DNA from 3 places in the Lysinibacillus sp. BS3 genome. Region 1 is predicted to be linked to each of the others. Evidence: a T-box and tRNA genes for the amino acid it is inferred to sense, from the RefSeq annotation. Region 1 holds a T-box; the other regions hold tRNA genes.
The links. The T-box of region 1 lies ahead of alaS (alanine--tRNA ligase). A T-box ahead of a tRNA ligase gene usually reads a tRNA of that ligase, here a tRNA-Ala.
Positions count from the first base shown of each region.

Region 1 (7,188 bases):
TATTGGACCAGGTGGTAGACCTTTATTTTTGTAAGTGTTATAGGCATTATCCACTTCTAAATCTTCATATAGAACACGATCCTTGTGATCACCCAGTGCATAGAGCACGGTTGGGTCTGTTTGGAGTGGCATCCCTTCATTGATTCGATTATAGAAGACACTTGCAATAGTCTCTCGATCCGTTTGAGCAGTCGCTTCTTCTTCCAATAATGACGCAAATGTTAACAGCTGATGTACGGACATTTGTTTTTCAGCTAATACATCACTATAGTTCTTCACTACATTGTTCATGGCTGCTATCATCTCTTCTACAATCGCTTGTAAAGATGGTTTTTCTTCATAATAAGAATACGTAGCTGGATATAAATAGCCCTCTAAGTCATAGCGAATATTGTCAGCTAAAACAGCCTCTGTAACTAGCTCAGGATAATTAGCCATCATTTGCTGAACAAATGTGTCACTCGTCACAAGATCCATAAATTCTTTTTGTGTGTACGGTGTTTTCTTTTCAATCACTTTCCCAATTTGTTCAAGTGTTAAGCCTTCTGGGACTGTCATCGTAAAGACAGGCTTACGATATACCTTCCCTGTTTTCAAGCTTTCAATGAGTTCATCAAATGTCATTGCCTGTGTTAAATCATAATTTCCCGCTTGAAATTGTGATTCATTTTTAAATTTTGCATAGTATTTAAAAACACGTGCATCTTTTATGACACCTTTTTTCTCTAGTAGTGTTGAAATGGAGGACAAACTAGAGCCAATTGGTACTTCTACTGCAATTGTTTTCGTTGCATTAGGGTCTAATGGTTTTAAAGCACCTTTTACATAATTGTACCCAAATAAACCAACAACTCCAATTATTAGTACGAAAACAATGGCAATAATTGCGACGATTTTTCTCACCATTTTTACCTCAGATTTTCTTTCTTGCATTTTTGAAAACATTTCTTGTTTTTTTGAACCGTTATCCACGGGTTTCCCCCCTATCACTATTCAATATCATACTAGAAATCAACTTTCACGACAAACAGAAATCGACAATTCTGTAGAAATTACATATGTAAAAAATCTGCCAACAACTTTCGTTAGCAGATTTTTGAGGATTCTAGAAATAGTTTATCCTATAAAGTGTTTAATACTTCTTCTACAAATTCCCATTCTTCATCTGACTCAATCGGGTATAACTCTTCAATCTGGCCTTCATTTCCAGCTATATATTGGGCTGCAAAAATATCACGCTCATCAATCGGTTCATCTGTTGCTGGCACATATAATACATACGATTTACCGAATTGCTCAGATGAAAATGTATGAATGACTTCGCACACTTGATCTTTTCCTTCTTCGTCTGTCACAGTAATTAGCTGTGGTTCTTCTTCAAATTCATCAAGTAATGTTAACACCACTTCATTAATCATTTCCCATTCGGCATCTGTTTCAACAGGCTGTAAATTTGTCATCTCACCTGTATTGTCATCATAATCAAAAGTCATCGCGGAAAGGTCTCCTGGAATTTCTTGACCGGTTTCATCTAGAAGGGAAAATAACACATAGGACTTGTCCTCCGCATCAAAGGTAAAGACCACACGACACTGCTGTTCCTTACCATCTTTCCCAATGATCATAAATTCTTGCGTTTCTTCATTCATTCTGGTTCCTCCTTTATGACAATTTGATGTCATTTATTAAATCGTTTTTTTGAGGTTAGACACTTTAGAATAGCTTCTCCTATTTTTGAGCAAGTTTTCCCTGCATTTCTTCTCTACCTTTGAGCAGGTTCTCGATGTTTGGAGTGGTGCTTGGAACGGTTACACTCTATTTCTAAGCGAATCCACAAACTTTATGAACGTTTCCCAACAATTGTGGATAAAAATCACACATTTACAATGCATTCATTCTTCAATTTAACAATCCTTCTACATTAGAAAAGCTTCAATAAAAAAGGAACAAGGACTGCAAGCTGCGATCCTTGTTCCAAGCTTTGAGTTAGAAGATTAGTCTTCGTTTTCATCCTCTAAAGCGTTTAAAACGTCCTCTACCATATCCCACTCTGCTTCAGTTTCGATTGGTGTTAATTCACCATCTTCACCATTTTCAGATGGTACAAATGAAGATACAAAGATTTCAACTGAGCCATCTTCATCTTCCTCTGCGCCTACCATTGAGTAAAACACATATGATTTGCCAAACTCTGGAGATTCATGAACGTGAATCACTTCACAAAGCTGCTCGTTTCCGTTTTCGTCAATCACTGTAATGTGTTGAACATGTAATTCTTCTTCATGGTTATGCTCGTGTGCCATGCATAGTCACCTCATCAATTAATTTTTGCTATCTAAGTAGCCTTGTAAAATCATCACAGCTGCCATTTTATCAATGACCTGCTTGCGCTTTTTGCGACTCACGTCCGCTTCGATCAGCATACGTTCAGCAGCCATCGTCGTTAAACGTTCATCCCATAATTTGACCGGTAGTGAGAAATGCTCTTCTAATAGCTTTTTATAGTTCTCAGAAGCCTCTCCACGCGGTCCAACCGTATTATTCATGTTTTTTGGAAAACCTACAACAAATTCTGTTATAGTATATTCCTTTACTAGCTCAGCGATACGGTCAATACCGAACTCACCATTAGCTTCATCAATTTTTACGGTTTCAATACCTTGGGCGGTCCAACCAAGTGCATCACTTACAGCAACACCCACAGTTTTTGACCCAACGTCTAATCCCATAATTCTCATTTCTAGTCCTCGTTATTCTTTTTGATATAAAATTTAACAAGCTCCTCTAGAATTTCGTCACGCTCAAGCTTGCGAATTAAATTACGAGCATCCTGATGGCGAGGAATATACGCCGGATCACCAGAAAGTAAGTAACCAACAATCTGATTGATAGGGTTATATCCCTTTTCCTCTAATGAAGAATGAACTTTCAACATTACCTGCTTGACTTCCTGTTCCATTGATTCTTCTGGAAAATTAAATTTCATCGTTTGATCAAATGAACTCATGACCAGCACCTCGCTTTCAGAAATAAGGAGATGTGCAAACAAGCTCATCTCCAATTTCTCTTTATTATAACATGTTTTGGTGAATTAATTAAATGGATTTAACATAATCATACACAGAAAGTAGTGCTTCATCAAGTTTTGATGCATCTTTTGCACCTGCCATCGCCATATCTGGACGACCGCCACCTTTACCACCACATGCTTCCGCAACCATTTTCACAATATTCCCTGCATGGTAATTGCCACCAACTAATTCTTTTGAAACACCAGCACATAACATAACTTTTTCACCATCAACTGCTCCAAGAACAATGATTGCTTTTGGCATTTTTGCTTTCAGGTCATCCATCATTTGACGGAGTTGATTGTTATCCTTTGCTTCCACTTTTGTAGATAGCACTGTCACATCTCCAATTGTTTGAGCGGCATCAACAACTGCCCCTGCCTGTGCATTGGCGATTTTTTGAGATAATGCTTCGTTTTCACGTTGTAATTCTTTGTAGTCTGCTTGTAATGCCTGTACTTTTGTGACAATATCTTTAGCATTTGCTTTTAATAATGTCGCTGCATCATTTAATAATGCTTCTTCTTCTTTTACTGCTTCATAAGCAACTTTTCCTGTAACAGCTTCAATACGACGAGTACCTGCACCGATACCACCTTCTGAAACAATTTTAAAGAAGCCAATTTCAGAAGAGCGTTTAACATGGATACCACCACATAGCTCAATCGAATAATCTCCGATGGATACTACACGTACAACATCTCCATATTTTTCACCGAATAATGCCATAGCACCCATTGCTTTTGCTTCATCAATACCTTTTTCTTCAATAACGACCTCTATATCATCCCACACTTTTTCATTTACAATACGTTCAATTTGCTGTAATTCTTCTTTTGTAACTTGACCAAAGTGAGAGAAATCAAAACGTAAACGATCAGGTCCTACATATGATCCAGCTTGGTTCACATGATCACCTAGCACATCTTTTAATGCACGTTGCATAATATGTGTTGCCGTATGGTTTTTAATGATTAAATTACGGTCATCACGATTGACCACTGCTTGCACTGCATCTTCCACATGCATTTCCCCAGATTCAACTACTACTGTATGAAGCGGTTGACCATTCGGTGCTTTTTGAACATCTTTTACAACAGCCGTAAAGCTATCATTTGAAATAGTACCACTATCAGCAATTTGACCACCCATTTCAGCGTAGAATGGTGTCTTCGCTAAAATAACCAATGCTTCCTGACCTTCCGAAGCGACTTTCGCAACTTGACCATTGACGATCATTGCAGCGATTTCAGTATTAACACTTAACGTATCATAGCCAACAAATTCACTTGCAACCGTTAAGTTTGCTAATACTTCATTCTGTACTTGCATCGAATCAACATCTTGTCGTGCAGCACGCGCGCGTTCACGTTGCTCTTCCATCGCTGCCTCAAAACCTTCATGATCTACTTTCATGCCTACTTCCTCTGCATATTCTTCCGTTAGCTCGATTGGGAAACCATAAGTATCATATAAACGGAAAGCATCTGCTCCTGGGATGTAATCATGACCAGCTGCTTTTTGAGATTCCACTACTTCATTAAAGATAGCTAAACCACCATCTAATGTTTCGTGGAAACGAATTTCTTCATTTTTAATGACACGTTGAATAAATTCGCATTTCTCTGTAACTTCTGGATAGAAGTCTTCCATAATTTTACCCACAGTTGGTACAAGTTCAAACATAAATGGTTTTTCAATACCAATTTGTTTAGCATAGCGAACGGCACGACGTAGTAAGCGACGTAATACATAGCCACGGCCTTCATTTGAAGGCAGGGCACCATCGCCTATAGCAAATGCTACTGTACGGATATGGTCTGCAATCACTTTAAATGGTGTATTAATATCTTCATCTGAGCCAAAGATTTCATTTAAGTCTACTTCGCCAGGTCGTTTATATTTACGATTGGCAAACTCCTCAATTTTTTCAATAATTGGCATAAATAAATCAGTATCAAAGTTTGTTGGTACATTTTGCACGACGGACACAATACGCTCTAAGCCCATACCTGTATCAATATTTTGCTTTGGTAGTGGCGTGTAAGTGCCATCAGGATTATGGTTAAATTGAGAGAACACAAGGTTCCAAATTTCTAGGTAACGCTCATTTTCTCCTCCTGGATACATTTCAGGGTCATTTTCATCTGAGCCGTATTCTACGCCGCGATCATAAAAAATCTCTGAGTTCGGACCAGATGGGCCTTCTCCTATATCCCAGAAGTTCCCTTCTAAACGAATTAAACGTTCTTCTGGAATACCAATTTCCTGATGCCAAACATCATATGCTTCCTGGTCTTCTGGGTGAATCGTGATGGATAATAACGCTGGATCAAAGCCCATCCATTTTTTATCTGTTAAAAACTCCCAAGCATAATGAATTGCTTCTTTTTTAAAGTAGTCACCAATAGAGAAGTTTCCTAACATTTCAAAGAATGTATGGTGTCGAGCTGTTTTCCCAACGTTTTCAATATCGTTGGTACGAATCGATTTTTGTGCATTTGTAATACGTGGATTATCAGGGATAATACGGCCATCAAAATATGGTTTCAAAGTTGCAACACCTGAGTTGATCCAAAGAAGTGATGGATCATTTATTGGCACAAGTGGTGCTGATGGCTCATGATGATGCCCCTTTTCTTTAAAAAATTCCAAATACATACGGCGAATATCTACTGCTTTCATTGGATAAATTCCTCCTATTTTATATTGTAAAATCACGATACGAATCCTGCGATTTACCGAAGAAAATAAAAAAAGCCCTCATCCCCAAAAAGGGACGAGGACTTGTCATTAGTCTCGCGGTACCACCCTAGTTGTAAGTAAAAACCTTACTTACCTCTTTAGCACTTGTAACGTCAGTGAACGGCAGGGATTAGCTGCACTCTGGAGTAGCTTTCGGCATTTGCTGTTGTGAGGATTTTTTCAGCCTAGAAATCCCTTTCTTGTGCACACACAAATACGTACTTTTTCCATCATCGTTTTTACTTTTTCTATCGAAAATTATAAAAAAAATCTATTGCGCTGTCAATTAGTACTAGTCTGACTAACACTAACTAAGCAATCATTTTTTTGAAATATATCCACATACCCCATGTAAAGATAACTAAGAAAGCGCTAATTGCAATAGTTGTATAAGGGGTATCTTGATAAGGTAAAGGCACATTCATTCCAAAAAAACTAGTAATTACTGATAGTGGTAACATAATTGTCGAAATGACCGTTAATAAATTCAGCTTTTCAATGGATTTCCCACTGATAATTGAAAAATACGTATCAAGCGTGCTGTTCACTAAATCGCGATATGTCTCTGTGGAGTCGACAATACGCTCTAGATGGTCATTCAAATCTTTATAGAATGGAATATTTTCTTCTTGAATATCAAATTTCCACTGGCCATTGATTGTAGAAAAAATTCTTCTTTGTGGCATAATGGCCTGACGAATTAAAATAATTGTCCGCTTCAATGCAAGAAATTCCTCTGTCACCACTTTTGGTTGATAATCATAAATTTCTTCTTCTAGTTCATCTATACGTGCGCGAATTCGTTCTAATACTGGGAAGTATTCGTCTGTAATACCGTCAATAATTGTATGCAATAAAAAATCATTACCCTTTTCCAAAAATCTTGGGCTATTGACACAAACATTTTCCATTTTTCCTAGCCATTGCAACTTTTGTTTATGCACAGTCACAATATAGTTTGGTCCCATAAAAATATTTAACTCAACGGTTGTAATTTCATTGTTACTTTTCTCATTATAAATTGGTGCATGGAGCACAAAAAATTTATAATCACCATAACTATCCATTTTTGGACGTGAGCCTTCATGTAAGCAATCTTCAACTGCTAGTGGATGAAAGCCAAATACATCAGCTATATTATTCAATTCATTATAACTATAGGCATATAAATCTACCCATAATAAATCTTCGTTATGAATAGGGAGTTGTAAATCAATCATATTGAAATCATGTTGGACTGTCTTGCTGCTGCTATTATAATAGTGGATTTTAATCATTGCATTTCACCTCGTGTTTGTTATTGAGGGAAACAAAAGGTCATCCTTAATCACCCTTTGTCTGCATCGGTGATCAGAAATCGATGACTTTTTAT
Region 1 covers NZ_CP154860.1:4,257,289-4,264,476, reverse strand. The annotation lists gene mltG (endolytic transglycosylase MltG) at 1-972, opposite strand, end outside; gene AAJG31_RS21195 (DUF1292 domain-containing protein) at 1,122-1,649, opposite strand; gene AAJG31_RS21190 (DUF1292 domain-containing protein) at 1,995-2,303, opposite strand; gene ruvX (Holliday junction resolvase RuvX) at 2,322-2,738, opposite strand; gene AAJG31_RS21180 (IreB family regulatory phosphoprotein) at 2,741-3,007, opposite strand; gene alaS (alanine--tRNA ligase) at 3,096-5,756, opposite strand; T-box leader at 5,844-6,059, opposite strand; gene corA (magnesium/cobalt transporter CorA) at 6,128-7,093, opposite strand.

Region 2 (7,188 bases), 1.8 Mb from region 1:
GACGTCAAATCATCATGCCCCTTATGACCTGGGCTACACACGTGCTACAATGGACGATACAAACGGTTGCCAACTCGCGAGAGGGAGCTAATCCGATAAAGTCGTTCTCAGTTCGGATTGTAGGCTGCAACTCGCCTACATGAAGCCGGAATCGCTAGTAATCGCGGATCAGCATGCCGCGGTGAATACGTTCCCGGGCCTTGTACACACCGCCCGTCACACCACGAGAGTTTGTAACACCCGAAGTCGGTGAGGTAACCTTTTGGAGCCAGCCGCCGAAGGTGGGATAGATGATTGGGGTGAAGTCGTAACAAGGTAGCCGTATCGGAAGGTGCGGCTGGATCACCTCCTTTCTAAGGATTATTTCGGAATACAAACCTTGGGTTTGTAAGATTACGTTTTGCGTTCAGTTTTGAAGGTTCATTCTATCTGAATGAAACACTTCAAAACTTGTTCTTTGAAAACTGGATAAAACGACATTGAAATTGTAACAAACACATTTATTTTTTAAGTTTTTTATAGGCTTAATAACTTGGTTAAGTTATTAAGGGCGCACGGCGAATGCCTTGGCACTAGGAGCCGAAGAAGGACGGCACTAACACCGATATGCTTCGGGGAGCTGTAAGTGAGCTTTGATCCGGAGATTTCCGAATGGGGGAACCCACTACGTTTAATCGCGTAGTATCTTGACGTGAATACATAGCGTCTTGAAGGCAGACCCAGGGAACTGAAACATCTAAGTACCTGGAGGAAGAGAAAGAAAAATCGATTCCCTGAGTAGCGGCGAGCGAAACGGGAAGAGCCCAAACCAAGAGGCTTGCCTCTTGGGGTTGTAGGACACTCTATACGGAGTTACAAAAGAGCGAGTTAGATGAAGCGACTTGGAAAGGTCCGCCAGAGCAGGTAAAAGCCCTGTAGTCGAAAGTTTGTTCTCTCCTGAGTGGATCCTGAGTACGGCGGAACACGTGAAATTCCGTCGGAATCCGGGAGGACCATCTCCCAAGGCTAAATACTACCTAGTGACCGATAGTGAACCAGTACCGTGAGGGAAAGGTGAAAAGCACCCCGGAAGGGGAGTGAAAGAGATCCTGAAACCGTGTGCCTACAAGTAGTTAGAGCCCGTTAATGGGTGATAGCGTGCCTTTTGTAGAATGAACCGGCGAGTTACGATTACGTGCAAGGTTAAGCTTTAGAAGGCGGAGCCGCAGCGAAAGCGAGTCTGAATAGGGCGAAATAGTACGTGGTCGTAGACCCGAAACCAGGTGATCTACCCATGTCCAGGGTGAAGGTGAGGTAACACTTACTGGAGGCCCGAACCCACGCACGTTGAAAAGTGCGGGGATGAGGTGTGGGTAGCGGAGAAATTCCAATCGAACTTGGAGATAGCTGGTTCTCTCCGAAATAGCTTTAGGGCTAGCCTCGTGATGAGAATACTGGAGGTAGAGCACTGTTTGGACTAGGGGGCCATCCCGGTTTACCGAATTCAGACAAACTCCGAATGCCAGATATTTATACACGGGAGTCAGACTGCGAGTGATAAGATCCGTAGTCAAAAGGGAAACAGCCCAGACCACCAGCTAAGGTCCCAAAGTAATCGTTAAGTGGAAAAGGATGTGGCGTTGCACAGACAACCAGGATGTTGGCTTAGAAGCAGCCATCATTTAAAGAGTGCGTAATAGCTCACTGGTCGAGTGACGCTGCGCCGAAAATGTATCGGGGCTAAACGATTCACCGAAGCTGTGGATTGACATCTACGATGTCAGTGGTAGGAGAGCGTTCTAAGTGCGTTGAAGTCAGATCGGAAGGACTGGTGGAGCGCTTAGAAGTGAGAATGCCGGTATGAGTAGCGAAAGACGGGTGAGAATCCCGTCCACCGTATGACTAAGGTTTCCTGAGGAAGGCTCGTCCGCTCAGGGTTAGTCGGGACCTAAGCCGAGGCCGATAGGCGTAGGCGATGGACAACAGGTTGATATTCCTGTACCACCTCCTCACCGTTTGAGAAATGGGGGGACGCAGTAGGATAGGGTAAGCGCGCCGTTGGTTGTGCGCGTCCAAGCAGTAAGGCGTGTGTGTAGGCAAATCCGCACACTGTAACGTTGAGCTGTGATGGCGAGTCCGTATGGACGAAGTTCCTGATTTCACACTGCCAAGAAAAGCCTCTATCGAGGTGAGAGGTGCCCGTACCGCAAACCGACACAGGTAGTCGAGGAGAGAATCCTAAGGTGTGCGAGAGAACTCTCGTTAAGGAACTCGGCAAAATGACCCCGTAACTTCGGGAGAAGGGGTGCTCTTGAGCGTGCAAGCGCATGAGAGCCGCAGTGAATAGGCCCAGGCGACTGTTTAGCAAAAACACAGGTCTCTGCAAAACCGTAAGGTGACGTATAGGGGCTGACGCCTGCCCGGTGCTGGAAGGTTAAGAGGAGTGGTTAGCGCAAGCGAAGCTGCGAATTGAAGCCCCAGTAAACGGCGGCCGTAACTATAACGGTCCTAAGGTAGCGAAATTCCTTGTCGGGTAAGTTCCGACCCGCACGAAAGGCGTAACGATCTGGGCACTGTCTCAACGAGAGACTCGGTGAAATTATAGTACCTGTGAAGATGCAGGTTACCCGCGACAGGACGGAAAGACCCCGTGGAGCTTTACTGTAGCCTGATATTGAATTTTGGTACAACTTGTACAGGATAGGTAGGAGCCAGAGATCTCGGAGCGCCAGCTTCGAAGGAGGCGTCGGTGGGATACTACCCTGGTTGTATTGAAATTCTAACCCATGCCCCTTAGCGGGGCAGGAGACAGTGTCAGGCGGACAGTTTGACTGGGGCGGTCGCCTCCTAAAAGGTAACGGAGGCGCCCAAAGGTTCCCTCAGAATGGTTGGAAATCATTCGTAGAGTGTAAAGGCACAAGGGAGCTTGACTGCGAGACCTACAAGTCGAGCAGGGTCGAAAGACGGGCTTAGTGATCCGGTGGTTCCGCATGGAAGGGCCATCGCTCAACGGATAAAAGCTACCCCGGGGATAACAGGCTTATCTCCCCCAAGAGTCCACATCGACGGGGAGGTTTGGCACCTCGATGTCGGCTCATCGCATCCTGGGGCTGTAGTCGGTCCCAAGGGTTGGGCTGTTCGCCCATTAAAGCGGTACGCGAGCTGGGTTCAGAACGTCGTGAGACAGTTCGGTCCCTATCCGTCGTGGGCGTAGGAAATTTGAGAGGAGCTGTCCTTAGTACGAGAGGACCGGGATGGACACACCGCTGGTGTACCAGTTGTCTTGCCAAAGGCATCGCTGGGTAGCTATGTGTGGACGGGATAAGTGCTGAAAGCATCTAAGCATGAAGCCCCCCTCAAGATGAGATTTCCCATTACGCAAGTAAGTAAGATCCCTCAAAGACGATGAGGTAGATAGGTTCGAGGTGGAAGTGTGGTGACACATGGAGCTGACGAATACTAATCGATCGAGGACTTAACCAAAAAAGTTTGAAACTTTCAATGTATCGTTTATCTAGTTTTGAAAGAATAAGTCTTTCAGCTGAATAAGTGAAGTGATGATGGCAAAGAGGTCACACCCGTTCCCATATCGAACACGGAAGTTAAGCTCTTTAGCGCCGATGGTAGTTGGGGGCTTCCCCCTGTGAGAGTAGGACGTCGCTTCGCTTATTTTTTGTGGAGGATTAGCTCAGCTGGGAGAGCACCTGCCTTACAAGCAGGGGGTCGGCGGTTCGAGCCCGTCATCCTCCACCATTTTGGTCCCGTGGTGTAGCGGTTAACATGCCTGCCTGTCACGCAGGAGATCGCCGGTTCGATCCCGGTCGGGACCGCCATTATTATTGCCGGTGTAGCTCAGTTGGTAGAGCAACTGACTTGTAATCAGTAGGTCGTGGGTTCGACTCCTATCGCCGGCACCATTCCCTTGGAGGGGTAGCGAAGTGGCTAAACGCGGCGGACTGTAAATCCGCTCCTTAGGGTTCGGCGGTTCGAATCCGTCCCCCTCCACCATTTTAGGGGCATAGTTCAACGGTAGAATAGAGGTCTCCAAAACCTTTGGTGTGGGTTCGATTCCTACTGCCCCTGCCAGGTATTGAGGTACTCGTTCATAATACAGCTAATATAATCTATATAGTGGCGATTGTGGCGAAGTGGTTAACGCATCGGATTGTGGTTCCGACATTCGTGGGTTCGATTCCCATCAGTCGCCCCATTTTAAAATTGGGGTATAGCCAAGCGGTAAGGCAACGGATTTTGATTCCGTCATGCCTAGGTTCGAATCCTAGTACCCCAGCCATTTTTAATTTCACGAGCCATTAGCTCAGTTGGTAGAGCATCTGACTTTTAATCAGAGGGTCGAAGGTTCGAGTCCTTCATGGCTCATCATTTTTTAATTAACATGCGCCCGTAGCTCAATTGGATAGAGCGTCTGACTACGGATCAGAAGGTTATGGGTTCGACTCCTGTCGGGCGCGCCAATAAAATCATGTTTACGGAATGTAGCTCAGCTTGGTAGAGCACTTGGTTTGGGACCAAGGGGTCGTAGGTTCGAATCCTGTCATTCCGACCATCTTTCATGATAAATGGGGCCTTAGCTCAGCTGGGAGAGCGCCTGCCTTGCACGCAGGAGGTCAGCGGTTCGATCCCGCTAGGCTCCACCATTGTAATATTTTTGGAGGTATACCCAAGTCTGGCTGAAGGGATCGGTCTTGAAAACCGACAGGCGGGTAACACCGCGCGGGGGTTCGAATCCCTCTACCTCCTCCATTTTTCGGGTCAGTAGCTCAGTTGGTAGAGCATTAGATTGAAGCTCTAAGTGTCGGCGGTTCGATTCCGTCCTGACCCACCATTATTGCGGGTGTAGTTTAATGGTAAAACCTCAGCCTTCCAAGCTGATGTCGTGAGTTCGATTCTCATCACCCGCTCCAAAATGGGCCTATAGCTCAGCTGGTTAGAGCGCACGCCTGATAAGCGTGAGGTCGATGGTTCGAGTCCATTTAGGCCCATATTATTCCGAAGTAGCTCAGTTGGTAGTAGCACCTGACTGTTAATCAGGTTGTCGCAGGTTCGAGTCCTGCCTTCGGAGCCACGGCCCGTTGGTCAAGTGGTTAAGACACCGCCCTTTCACGGCGGTAACACGGGTTCGAATCCCGTACGGGTCATCAAGCATGTAGCACAGATGTGTGTTACATGCTTTTTTCTATTCTCCTGTTCTTTAAACGATAAAAGATAATGCAATAGCAAAAAAAGACCTATTGGCAAGGTGAGGGACTGAATTTAATTCCCCTAGCATCTTTCTATGGGCATCCTATAAGCCGTTTCACCTACCACGTACACTTCCATGGTCAATACTTTTGTGAAGGCTGCTTGACGACTTCTCTAGTATAGCGATACAGGCGAAATCCTGGCCAGAGAATTTGTGAAACTGGTTCTGCTCTATGCGAAAGCGAAGCAATAGCAGCAAGTAAGTAGCCCAGAACGAATAGCTTTTTCACCATTTACAAATATTCTATTGATTTCTTTGTTCTACAACCCCCTGAAAAAGGCTACATGACTACTGTAGCCTTTTTATAATAATTAAAATCTTTCTCCCTTACATTCTCTTACGAAAGAGAGTCTATAGAGTAAATATGAACAAACTATTTCATATATAAAATATGTATGTTTTTTCAATTACTATTTTCATGGTGCTTGTTGTTTTGTTCCTCTAATATGAGGATAAGTGGAGGAATCGATATGAATATACAGGAGATACAGCAATTTTTAAGTCTATATCAGACAGAACAAAATGAATCAGAACTTTGGTTAAAGAATAGATTACAGGCAGTTAAGGATGCAGGTGAATATCACCCAACAACAGAGGAGCTAGTTTTTGGCGCACGTGTGGCATGGCGAAATAGCAATAAGTGTATTGGACGTCTATTTTGGCAGTCACTGCATGTGGTAGATGCACGTGATGTTTTAGATGAAAAGGCTATTTTTCAAAAATTACTAGAACATATTGATTATGCGACAAATCATGGGAAAATTCGTCCAACTATAACAGTGTTTGCTTCAGATAGAGTACGGATTTGGAATCATCAACTAATTCGTTATGCAGGCTATGAAACAGATGCAGGCATTATTGGAGATTCACAGTCCATTAAATTTACAAAAGTGTGTGAGTCGTTAGGATGGAGAGGTAAAGGAACTGATTTTGATGTATTACCACTCGTTATACAGGTGGATAATCGTGCTCCTCAAATGTTTGTAATTCCTGAAGAAAATATAGTAGAGGTCTCAATCCGTCATCCAGAGTCAATCGATGTGGAGAAATTAGGAATGAAGTGGTATGCCGTACCTATTATTTCGAGTATGCGTTTTCAAATGGCTGGAATTGATTTTCAAGCAGCTCCATTTAACGGCTGGTATATGGGAACAGAGATTGGTGCACGAAATTTAGCAGATCATGATCGTTATAATATGTTACCTGCAATTGCAGAGATTTTTAATCTTGATACAACCAAACATGCGTCTCTTTGGCGTGATCGTGCTTTAGTAGAACTTAATATTGCTGTTCTTCACTCATTTAAAGAAGATGGTGTGAGCATTGTTGATCATCATACAGCAGCTCAGCAGTTTAAATTGTTTGAGGAGGCAGAAAAATCAACAGGAAGAGAAGTTACAGGCAACTGGACATGGTTAATCCCACCACTTTCCCCTGCCACAACTCATATATTCCATAAACCCTATGTAAATATTTATCATACACCAAATTATTTTTATCAAAAACCATGCTATTAGTGTAAAAGAATTGTTTACTTTCGATACTTTTGATGAGAGAGGGCTTACTATGTTAGATCAGCAAATTCCCAATATCCCATGGAGACAATTGACGACACCTTATGGTAGAGGTACAGCCATTCCTAAGCTGATAGAACAGGAGCAATACACACAGCTAGCTGAATTAATTGAACATCAAGGAACACTGTGGCAGGTGACACCATGGGTTTTGCTTGTCTTGCTAAAAAAGCTTACTCGTAAAAAATTAGAGGTTGTCTCCTTACCAGAGGTACAGTTATATTTAGCTGTGGCACATGCTATTACCAAGGATTATCTCGACCCAGTCAATACTGTTAAAAATATGCAGGAGCTATTAGACGTCAACTATTTGTGGATAGAAAATGAGGATAATGATGAGCAGGAGTGGGAGAAAGAAACGCCAAAGGGCTA
Region 2 covers NZ_CP154860.1:2,471,975-2,479,162, reverse strand. The annotation lists rRNA gene AAJG31_RS12255 (16S ribosomal RNA) at 1-353, shown strand, start outside; rRNA gene AAJG31_RS12250 (23S ribosomal RNA) at 535-3,462, shown strand; rRNA gene rrf (5S ribosomal RNA) at 3,530-3,645, shown strand; tRNA gene AAJG31_RS12240 (tRNA-Val) at 3,657-3,732, shown strand; tRNA gene AAJG31_RS12235 (tRNA-Asp) at 3,737-3,812, shown strand; tRNA gene AAJG31_RS12230 (tRNA-Thr) at 3,821-3,896, shown strand; tRNA gene AAJG31_RS12225 (tRNA-Tyr) at 3,904-3,987, shown strand; tRNA gene AAJG31_RS12220 (tRNA-Trp) at 3,992-4,065, shown strand; tRNA gene AAJG31_RS12215 (tRNA-His) at 4,114-4,189, shown strand; tRNA gene AAJG31_RS12210 (tRNA-Gln) at 4,199-4,273, shown strand; tRNA gene AAJG31_RS12205 (tRNA-Lys) at 4,287-4,359, shown strand; tRNA gene AAJG31_RS12200 (tRNA-Arg) at 4,378-4,454, shown strand; tRNA gene AAJG31_RS12195 (tRNA-Pro) at 4,470-4,546, shown strand; tRNA gene AAJG31_RS12190 (tRNA-Ala) at 4,562-4,637, shown strand; tRNA gene AAJG31_RS12185 (tRNA-Ser) at 4,651-4,743, shown strand; tRNA gene AAJG31_RS12180 (tRNA-Phe) at 4,750-4,825, shown strand; tRNA gene AAJG31_RS12175 (tRNA-Gly) at 4,831-4,904, shown strand; tRNA gene AAJG31_RS12170 (tRNA-Ile) at 4,909-4,982, shown strand; tRNA gene AAJG31_RS12165 (tRNA-Asn) at 4,989-5,065, shown strand; tRNA gene AAJG31_RS12160 (tRNA-Glu) at 5,067-5,138, shown strand; gene AAJG31_RS12155 (nitric oxide synthase oxygenase) at 5,713-6,759, shown strand; gene AAJG31_RS12150 (hypothetical protein) at 6,809-7,188, shown strand, end outside.
Region 2: it has a tRNA-Ala gene. The T-box ahead of alaS (alanine--tRNA ligase) is inferred to sense a tRNA for this amino acid. The anticodon was not compared.

Region 3 (7,188 bases), 440 kb from region 1:
AGTCTATACTACATGACTGAATCTTTATTAACCAAATCTCTAACATTAAGTTATGGTGATTTCAATATTATCGAAGATCTCAATTTATCTATTCCTTTGAATGAAATTACTGTATTAATCGGAGCGAATGGCTGTGGTAAATCCACACTCTTACGCTCCATTGCTCGATTATTAAAACCTAAAAAAGGCTCCGTTTTATTAGACGGTGAGGATATTTTTAAATTATCAACAAAACAAGTGGCTAAAAACCTCTCTATTCTTCCTCAATCTCCTGTTGCACCAGAAGGCTTAACTGTCCTACAACTTGTGAAACAAGGTCGCTATCCTTACCAAAGTTGGCGACAACAGTGGACTGAAAAGGATGAAGAAATCGTTTTAAGCGCTTTAAAAGCTACAGGTACAGAGCATTTACAAGATAGACCAGTAGATGAGCTATCAGGAGGACAACGTCAACGTGCTTGGATAGCTATGACGCTTGCTCAAGATACAGATATCATTCTTTTAGACGAGCCTACGACATACTTAGATTTAACTCATCAAATAGACGTTTTAGATTTACTATTCGAATTGAACCAACAGCAAAAGCGAACTATTATTATGGTACTACATGATATTAATCTTGCTTGTCGCTATGCCGATCATATTATTACAGTGCGTGACCGTGGTGTCTATCGTCAAGGGAAACCAGAAGAAATTATGACCACTGATTTAGTTAATCATGTGTTTGACCTTGATTGCCAAATGACGACAGATCCAATATTTGGTACACCTCTTTGCATCCCATATGGAAAAGGGCGAAAAATTTAATCGCTAATTTGAAAAACAACAAGCCTACACAGTTTAATCCTTCTGTGTAGGCTTTCATTTATTATAGCTTTGTTATAAATCTAAATATCAAGTAAATTAAAAAGTGCAGTAGATGTAAATTCATCTACTGCACTTAGTATGACCCGTACGGGATTCGAACCCGTGTTACCGCCGTGAAAGGGCGGTGTCTTAACCACTTGACCAACGGGCCCATGGCGGAGAAGGAGGGATTTGAACCCTCGCGCCGGTTACCCGACCTACACCCTTAGCAGGGGCGCCTCTTCAGCCTCTTGAGTACTTCCCCAAAATAAAAATGGCTCCGAAGGCAGGACTCGAACCTGCGACAACCTGATTAACAGTCAGGTGCTACTACCAACTGAGCTACTTCGGAATAATGGTGGGCCTAAATGGACTCGAACCATCGACCTCACGCTTATCAGGCGTGCGCTCTAACCAGCTGAGCTATAGGCCCTTGGAGCGGGTGATGGGAATCGAACCCACGACATCAGCTTGGAAGGCTGAGGTTTTACCATTAAACTACACCCGCATAAATGGTGGGTCAGGACGGAATCGAACCGCCGACACTTAGAGCTTCAATCTAATGCTCTACCAACTGAGCTACTGACCCATTTCGTCCATGCTAAGCTTGCTCACTTTTTTGCTTCTCATGACTTTTATTTTAAAAATGGCGGTCCCGACCGGGATCGAACCGGCGATCTCCTGCGTGACAGGCAGGCATGTTAACCGCTACACCACGGGACCTTTTGGTTGCGGGGGCCGGATTTGAACCAACGACCTTCGGGTTATGAGCCCGACGAGCTACCACTGCTCCACCCCGCGATAATTTTATGTTGTTTCGAGTTTTTAAAGCACCATTTATAAAAATTTAAAACTGGAGGAGGTAGAGGGATTCGAACCCCCGCGCGGTGTTACCCGCCTGTCGGTTTTCAAGACCGATCCCTTCAGCCAGACTTGGGTATACCTCCGTTACAATATATAAATGGTGGACCTTGCAGGACTCGAACCTGCGACCGGACGGTTATGAGCCGTCTGCTCTAACCAACTGAGCTAAAGGTCCTTTAAGATGGCGGCAGAGGGGATCGAACCCCCGACCTTACGGGTATGAACCGTACGCTCTAGCCAGCTGAGCTACGCCGCCAGGATCTTTATACTGGTTAATTTACTTATGGTGGAGCCTAGCGGGATCGAACCGCTGACCTCCTGCGTGCAAGGCAGGCGCTCTCCCAGCTGAGCTAAGGCCCCATAATTTTTTGGAAATGGTCGGGAAGACAGGATTCGAACCTGCGACCCCTTGGTCCCAAACCAAGTGCTCTACCAAGCTGAGCTACTTCCCGTTGTTCTTTTGGCGCGCCCGACAGGAGTCGAACCCATAACCTTCTGATCCGTAGTCAGACGCTCTATCCAATTGAGCTACGGGCGCATTTAAAATGGTGCCGAGGACCGGAATCGAACCGGTACGGTAGTCACCTACCGCAGGATTTTAAGTCCTGTGCGTCTGCCAGTTCCGCCACCCCGGCACATTTGGAGCGGAAGACGAGGTTCGAACTCGCGACCCCCACCTTGGCAAGGTGGTGTTCTACCACTGAACTACTTCCGCATGTGCATAAGCTTTTTTATCTGGCAATGAAAATAATGGTGCGGGTGAAGGGAGTCGAACCCCCACGCCTTGCGGCGCTAGATCCTAAGTCTAGTGCGTCTGCCAATTCCGCCACACCCGCTTATTATTATTTATAAATGGTGAGCCATGAAGGACTCGAACCTTCGACCCTCTGATTAAAAGTCAGATGCTCTACCAACTGAGCTAATGGCTCGAAAAAATGGTGCCGGCTATAGGAATCGAACCCACGACCTACTGATTACAAGTCAGTTGCTCTACCTGCTGAGCTAAACCGGCATATGGTGGAGGATGACGGGCTCGAACCGCCGACCCTCTGCTTGTAAGGCAGATGCTCTCCCAGCTGAGCTAATCCTCCTGGGTATTATGCCTAGCGACGTCCTACTCTCACAGGGGGAAGCCCCCAACTACCATCGGCGCTAAAGAGCTTAACTTCCGTGTTCGGTATGGGAACGGGTGTGACCTCTTTGCCATCATCACTAGACTTTGTTATGTATCTTGTTTTGAAGTTGTTTACCTGTCCTTCAAGACAAGAATTATTGTATAACGTTTTCTAACATTGTGCAATACTTTTTTATAAAAAAAAGAAATTATTACTTTTTAAAGATATTTTTGTTAAGTAAGAGAAAATATTGCCCTGCAAAATATTATAGCAATTGTTGGTTCAAAAGAAAACAATTATTTTATTTGGCCGATATTATTAGCTTATAATCTATTTCACTACAAGTGAAGAATATAGATAATCCTTCACTCGTCTTTTCGTTAAATATTTGAAAGCTCTATTTTTAATTTTACAATATCCTCAAGTGTAGTGGAAGGTCCAAAAGATATTCTAAAAAATTGGCGTGCCGCTTCCAAAGAGAACCCCATTGATAGAATAGCCTTTGTTCCCGATTCACTATGAATATCACATGCACTACCTGTAGAGATACAGATTCCCGCCTCATTTAACTTTAAAAGAACATATTGCCCCTCTACTTTTTCCATCATTACCCCACAAATATTAGGTAGTTGCTGTTTACACTCAACGAGCTGACATTTTTCAGGTAAATTATTTTCAAAATAATTTCTTAGCGTTTCATAATGTTGCAATTCATATTGATAGTTTTCAATTGCCGCGGCAAAGGCCACGATTGCAGGAGTATCTAATGTCCCCCCTCTAAGACCCCTCTCATGTGTCAAACCTGGTGTTAATGCAGGTACTCTGATTGCAGGGTTCAGATATATAGCACCACAGCCCTTTGGTCCGCCTATTTTATGAGCCGAGATGGTAATCGCATCTGCCCCTTGTGGTATAGCTAGTTTGCCAAATGATTGTACACAATCAACATGACAGAATATATTTGTTTTTCTTGCCATCTTTACGATTTTCTCTACAGGCTGGATTGAACCAATTTCAGAATTGACATGTTGAATGGTAATCAAAGCAGTCTCTTCCCGGATTGCTTGTTGCAATTGCCCCAGATCAACACAACCATCCTTCTGCAAAGGTAATTTTGTTACAGTAAAGCCCTTTTTCTCAAGTGTATTCAAAGCCGCATGCACTGACGTATGCTCAGCTTGAGATGAAATAATGTGTTTTCCTTTTTTTGAGGCTAGCGCTAACGACAAGATGGCTATGAGATTTCCTTCTGTTCCACTACCCGTAAAAATTACGCCATCACTAGTTACACCTAGGGCTTGGGCTACAACCTCCCTTGATTGCTGGACAAAATAAAAAGCTTGTCCCCCTAAATCATGCAAACTCGCACTATTTCCATAATACCGTTGTGCCACCTCTACATATGCCTCAAGAGATTCCCTCATCATAGGTGATGTTGCAGCATAATCCATATAAATCATCGTCTTCTTCCTCTCTTGTTCATCAGGTCTTGTTTTCTTTTATATTTTATGTAAAGATAAGTGTCAAGACAACTGTAAAGAAGGTATAACAATGGATGTAAAGACAGACGTCCTTATAATTGGTAGTGGTATTGCTGCACTTCAGGCTGCTTTAGTGCTTGAAAAACATTTTCAAATACAAATTGTTACAAAATCATCTATATATATGAGTAGTTCTTATCGTGCACAAGGTGGGATTGCTGCTGTTACCAGTGAGGAGGATCATATTCAACATCATATTGCTGATACATTGAAAGCTGGAGAGTATCATCATGAGAAAAGGCATGTTAAAACACTTATAAAAGATGGCACTGAGATTATGCAAAACTATCTAAAGGATGGCCTCCCTGTTGATCGGCAGGTCGATGGAAAACCTGCTCTAGGACTTGAAGGAGCACATAGTCATCATCGTATTCTACATGCAGGTGGTGATCGTACTGGTCAGATTTTCATAGATTACTTGCTTCATAAACTTTCGCCCAAAACAAAGATCAATTGCTATGAAATGGCTTATGAGCTTTTACGGAATACAGATGGTGACTGTGTAGGAGTGCTAACTAAAGGAGAAAAAGGTACAAAACGTTATTTGGCTCATCATGTTATTTTAGCGACAGGTGGCGCAGGTGCCCTTTATTCAAGTACATCTAATTTTCCAACTAATACAGGGGATGGGATCGCATTAGCATTTCGAGCAGGCGCTGCCATTAGTGATATGGAATTTATGCAATTTCACCCGAGTCTTCTGTGGTGTAAAAATGAAGCAAAGGGATTAGTTTCTGAAGCTGTCAGAGGGGCTGGTGGTATTTTTGTTAATGCCCAGCATCAGCCCATTATGACAGGTTTACATGCTCAACTTGACCTAGCACCAAGACATATTACTGCACTTGCCCTATTTACAAAACGTGCAGCGGGTGAAGAAACGTTTATTGATATCACTAACATTCAAGACTTTGAAGCAAAGTTTCCAACAATTGCTCAGCTGTGCCATGTTCATCACGTTCATTTACAAGATGGTCTAATCCCCGTGGCTCCAGGAAGTCATTTCTTGATGGGTGGTGTTATTGCTGATGACAAAGGAAGAACTACTATACCGAACTTATATGCAGTCGGTGAGGTTGCCTGTACAGGCGTACATGGTGCGAATCGTTTAGCAAGTAACTCCCTATTGGAAGGTATTACATTTGGTCAAAAAATGGCGCAGTTCATTATTCAAAAAGGGTGTCATCAAAAAAACTTTTTACTGGAAAAGCATCAATGTCCTGATAAAATGCCACCTTTATTTAGCAAACCCCAATTACAGCAACACATGATGCGGTTCCTAGGTATTGTTAGAAATATTGATGACTTGCAACATTTTGTAAAGCAACTACCCTCCTTGCAATCACTTATTCAAGTTAATTTAAAGGGTCTAGAACTAGCTGAGTTGGAATTATTTATGATGCATGTAGTCGCCACATTAATGGCACATGCAGCAATTACGCGAACGGAAACAAGAGGAGCTCATATTCGGAAGGATAAATCCGAAATGAAATCACAATGGGCAAGTCGATGGATTATTTTTTCGCAAGGACAAATGAAAGTGAGGAACTCATTGTATGAATATCATCAAACTTGAGAAAATGCTCAAGCAATTTTTTAATGAGGATTTAGGAGATGGAGATTTATCGAGTGAATTTATCTTTTCAGCCGAACAACAGGGAGCTTTTTCTTTTTACGCGAAAGAAAGCGGAATTTTTTGTGGGGCTAACATTATTGAGCATGGCTTTCTCTTACTCGATCGATCAATCGAAGTCAACCTTCATACAAAAGATGGAGAGATGGTGAAGTCAGGTGATGTACTCGCTGTGATTAAAGGTCCCTTACAAAAATTATTAATCGGTGAGCGTGTCATTTTAAATCTTATTCAACGTATGTCTGCTATTGCAACGGCTGCCCATCTTGCCGTTCAAGAAACAGTAGGTACTCACGCAAAAATATGTGATACGCGTAAAACACTACCAGGACTGCGTATGCTAGATAAATATGCTGTTAGAATTGGTGGTGCTTTTAATCATCGTAATGGCCTGTACGACGCAATTATGCTAAAGGACAATCATATTGCCTTTGCTGGTAGCATTACAAAGGCAGTTCAGACCGCTAGAGCGAAAGTCGGTCATACCGTAAAAATTGAAGTTGAAATTGAATCAAAAGAACAATTAGAAGAAGCTATCAACGCAGGAGCAGATATTATTATGTTTGATAACCGTAGCCCAGAAGAAATCCGTGCATGGCTTCCCATTGTTCCTCCCACTATTGCGACTGAAGCATCTGGGGGCATCACACTTGAAAATTTAAAGGCTTATGCCCAAACGGGTATTCAATGGATTTCACTTGGCTCCTTAACACATTCAGTTAAAGCTTTTGATATTAGTGCACTCGTTCAAATGAAAGGAGATCATTCCCTTGTCCATCACTAGTTTATTACAACAGACGACATTACTCCCAGAGCATTATCGGGCACTATCTGTAAAGGAAATGGAATCTCGTATTTTATCAATAAAGAAAAAATTAGGTTCTAAATTATTTATTCCTGGCCACCATTATCAAAAAGATGAAGTCATTCAATTTGCAGATTCAACTGGGGATTCTTTACAGTTAGCTCAATTATCTGCAGCAAATAAGGAAGCTGAACACATCGTATTTTGCGGTGTACATTTTATGGCAGAAACTGCTGATATGCTGACAACGAAACAGCAACATGTCTATTTACCAGATATGCGCGCTGGTTGTTCAATGGCTGATATGGCTGATATTTATCAAACTGAACAAGCATGGCCAATTCTTCAAGAACTCTTTGGTGATACGATTATTCCTCTAACCTATGT
Region 3 covers NZ_CP154860.1:3,813,470-3,820,657, reverse strand. The annotation lists gene AAJG31_RS19015 (ABC transporter ATP-binding protein) at 13-807, shown strand; tRNA gene AAJG31_RS19010 (tRNA-Glu) at 947-1,018, opposite strand; tRNA gene AAJG31_RS19005 (tRNA-Ser) at 1,021-1,111, opposite strand; tRNA gene AAJG31_RS19000 (tRNA-Asn) at 1,122-1,198, opposite strand; tRNA gene AAJG31_RS18995 (tRNA-Ile) at 1,203-1,279, opposite strand; tRNA gene AAJG31_RS18990 (tRNA-Gly) at 1,281-1,354, opposite strand; tRNA gene AAJG31_RS18985 (tRNA-Phe) at 1,360-1,435, opposite strand; tRNA gene AAJG31_RS18980 (tRNA-Asp) at 1,494-1,569, opposite strand; tRNA gene AAJG31_RS18975 (tRNA-Met) at 1,573-1,647, opposite strand; tRNA gene AAJG31_RS18970 (tRNA-Ser) at 1,701-1,793, opposite strand; tRNA gene AAJG31_RS18965 (tRNA-Ile) at 1,809-1,885, opposite strand; tRNA gene AAJG31_RS18960 (tRNA-Met) at 1,893-1,966, opposite strand; tRNA gene AAJG31_RS18955 (tRNA-Ala) at 1,995-2,070, opposite strand; tRNA gene AAJG31_RS18950 (tRNA-Pro) at 2,086-2,162, opposite strand; tRNA gene AAJG31_RS18945 (tRNA-Arg) at 2,172-2,248, opposite strand; tRNA gene AAJG31_RS18940 (tRNA-Leu) at 2,257-2,345, opposite strand; tRNA gene AAJG31_RS18935 (tRNA-Gly) at 2,351-2,425, opposite strand; tRNA gene AAJG31_RS18930 (tRNA-Leu) at 2,462-2,546, opposite strand; tRNA gene AAJG31_RS18925 (tRNA-Lys) at 2,564-2,639, opposite strand; tRNA gene AAJG31_RS18920 (tRNA-Thr) at 2,647-2,722, opposite strand; tRNA gene AAJG31_RS18915 (tRNA-Val) at 2,726-2,801, opposite strand; rRNA gene rrf (5S ribosomal RNA) at 2,812-2,927, opposite strand; gene AAJG31_RS18905 (cysteine desulfurase family protein) at 3,206-4,276, opposite strand; gene nadB (L-aspartate oxidase) at 4,377-5,939, shown strand; gene nadC (carboxylating nicotinate-nucleotide diphosphorylase) at 5,920-6,780, shown strand; gene nadA (quinolinate synthase NadA) at 6,767-7,188, shown strand, end outside.
Region 3: it has a tRNA-Ala gene. The T-box ahead of alaS (alanine--tRNA ligase) is inferred to sense a tRNA for this amino acid. The anticodon was not compared.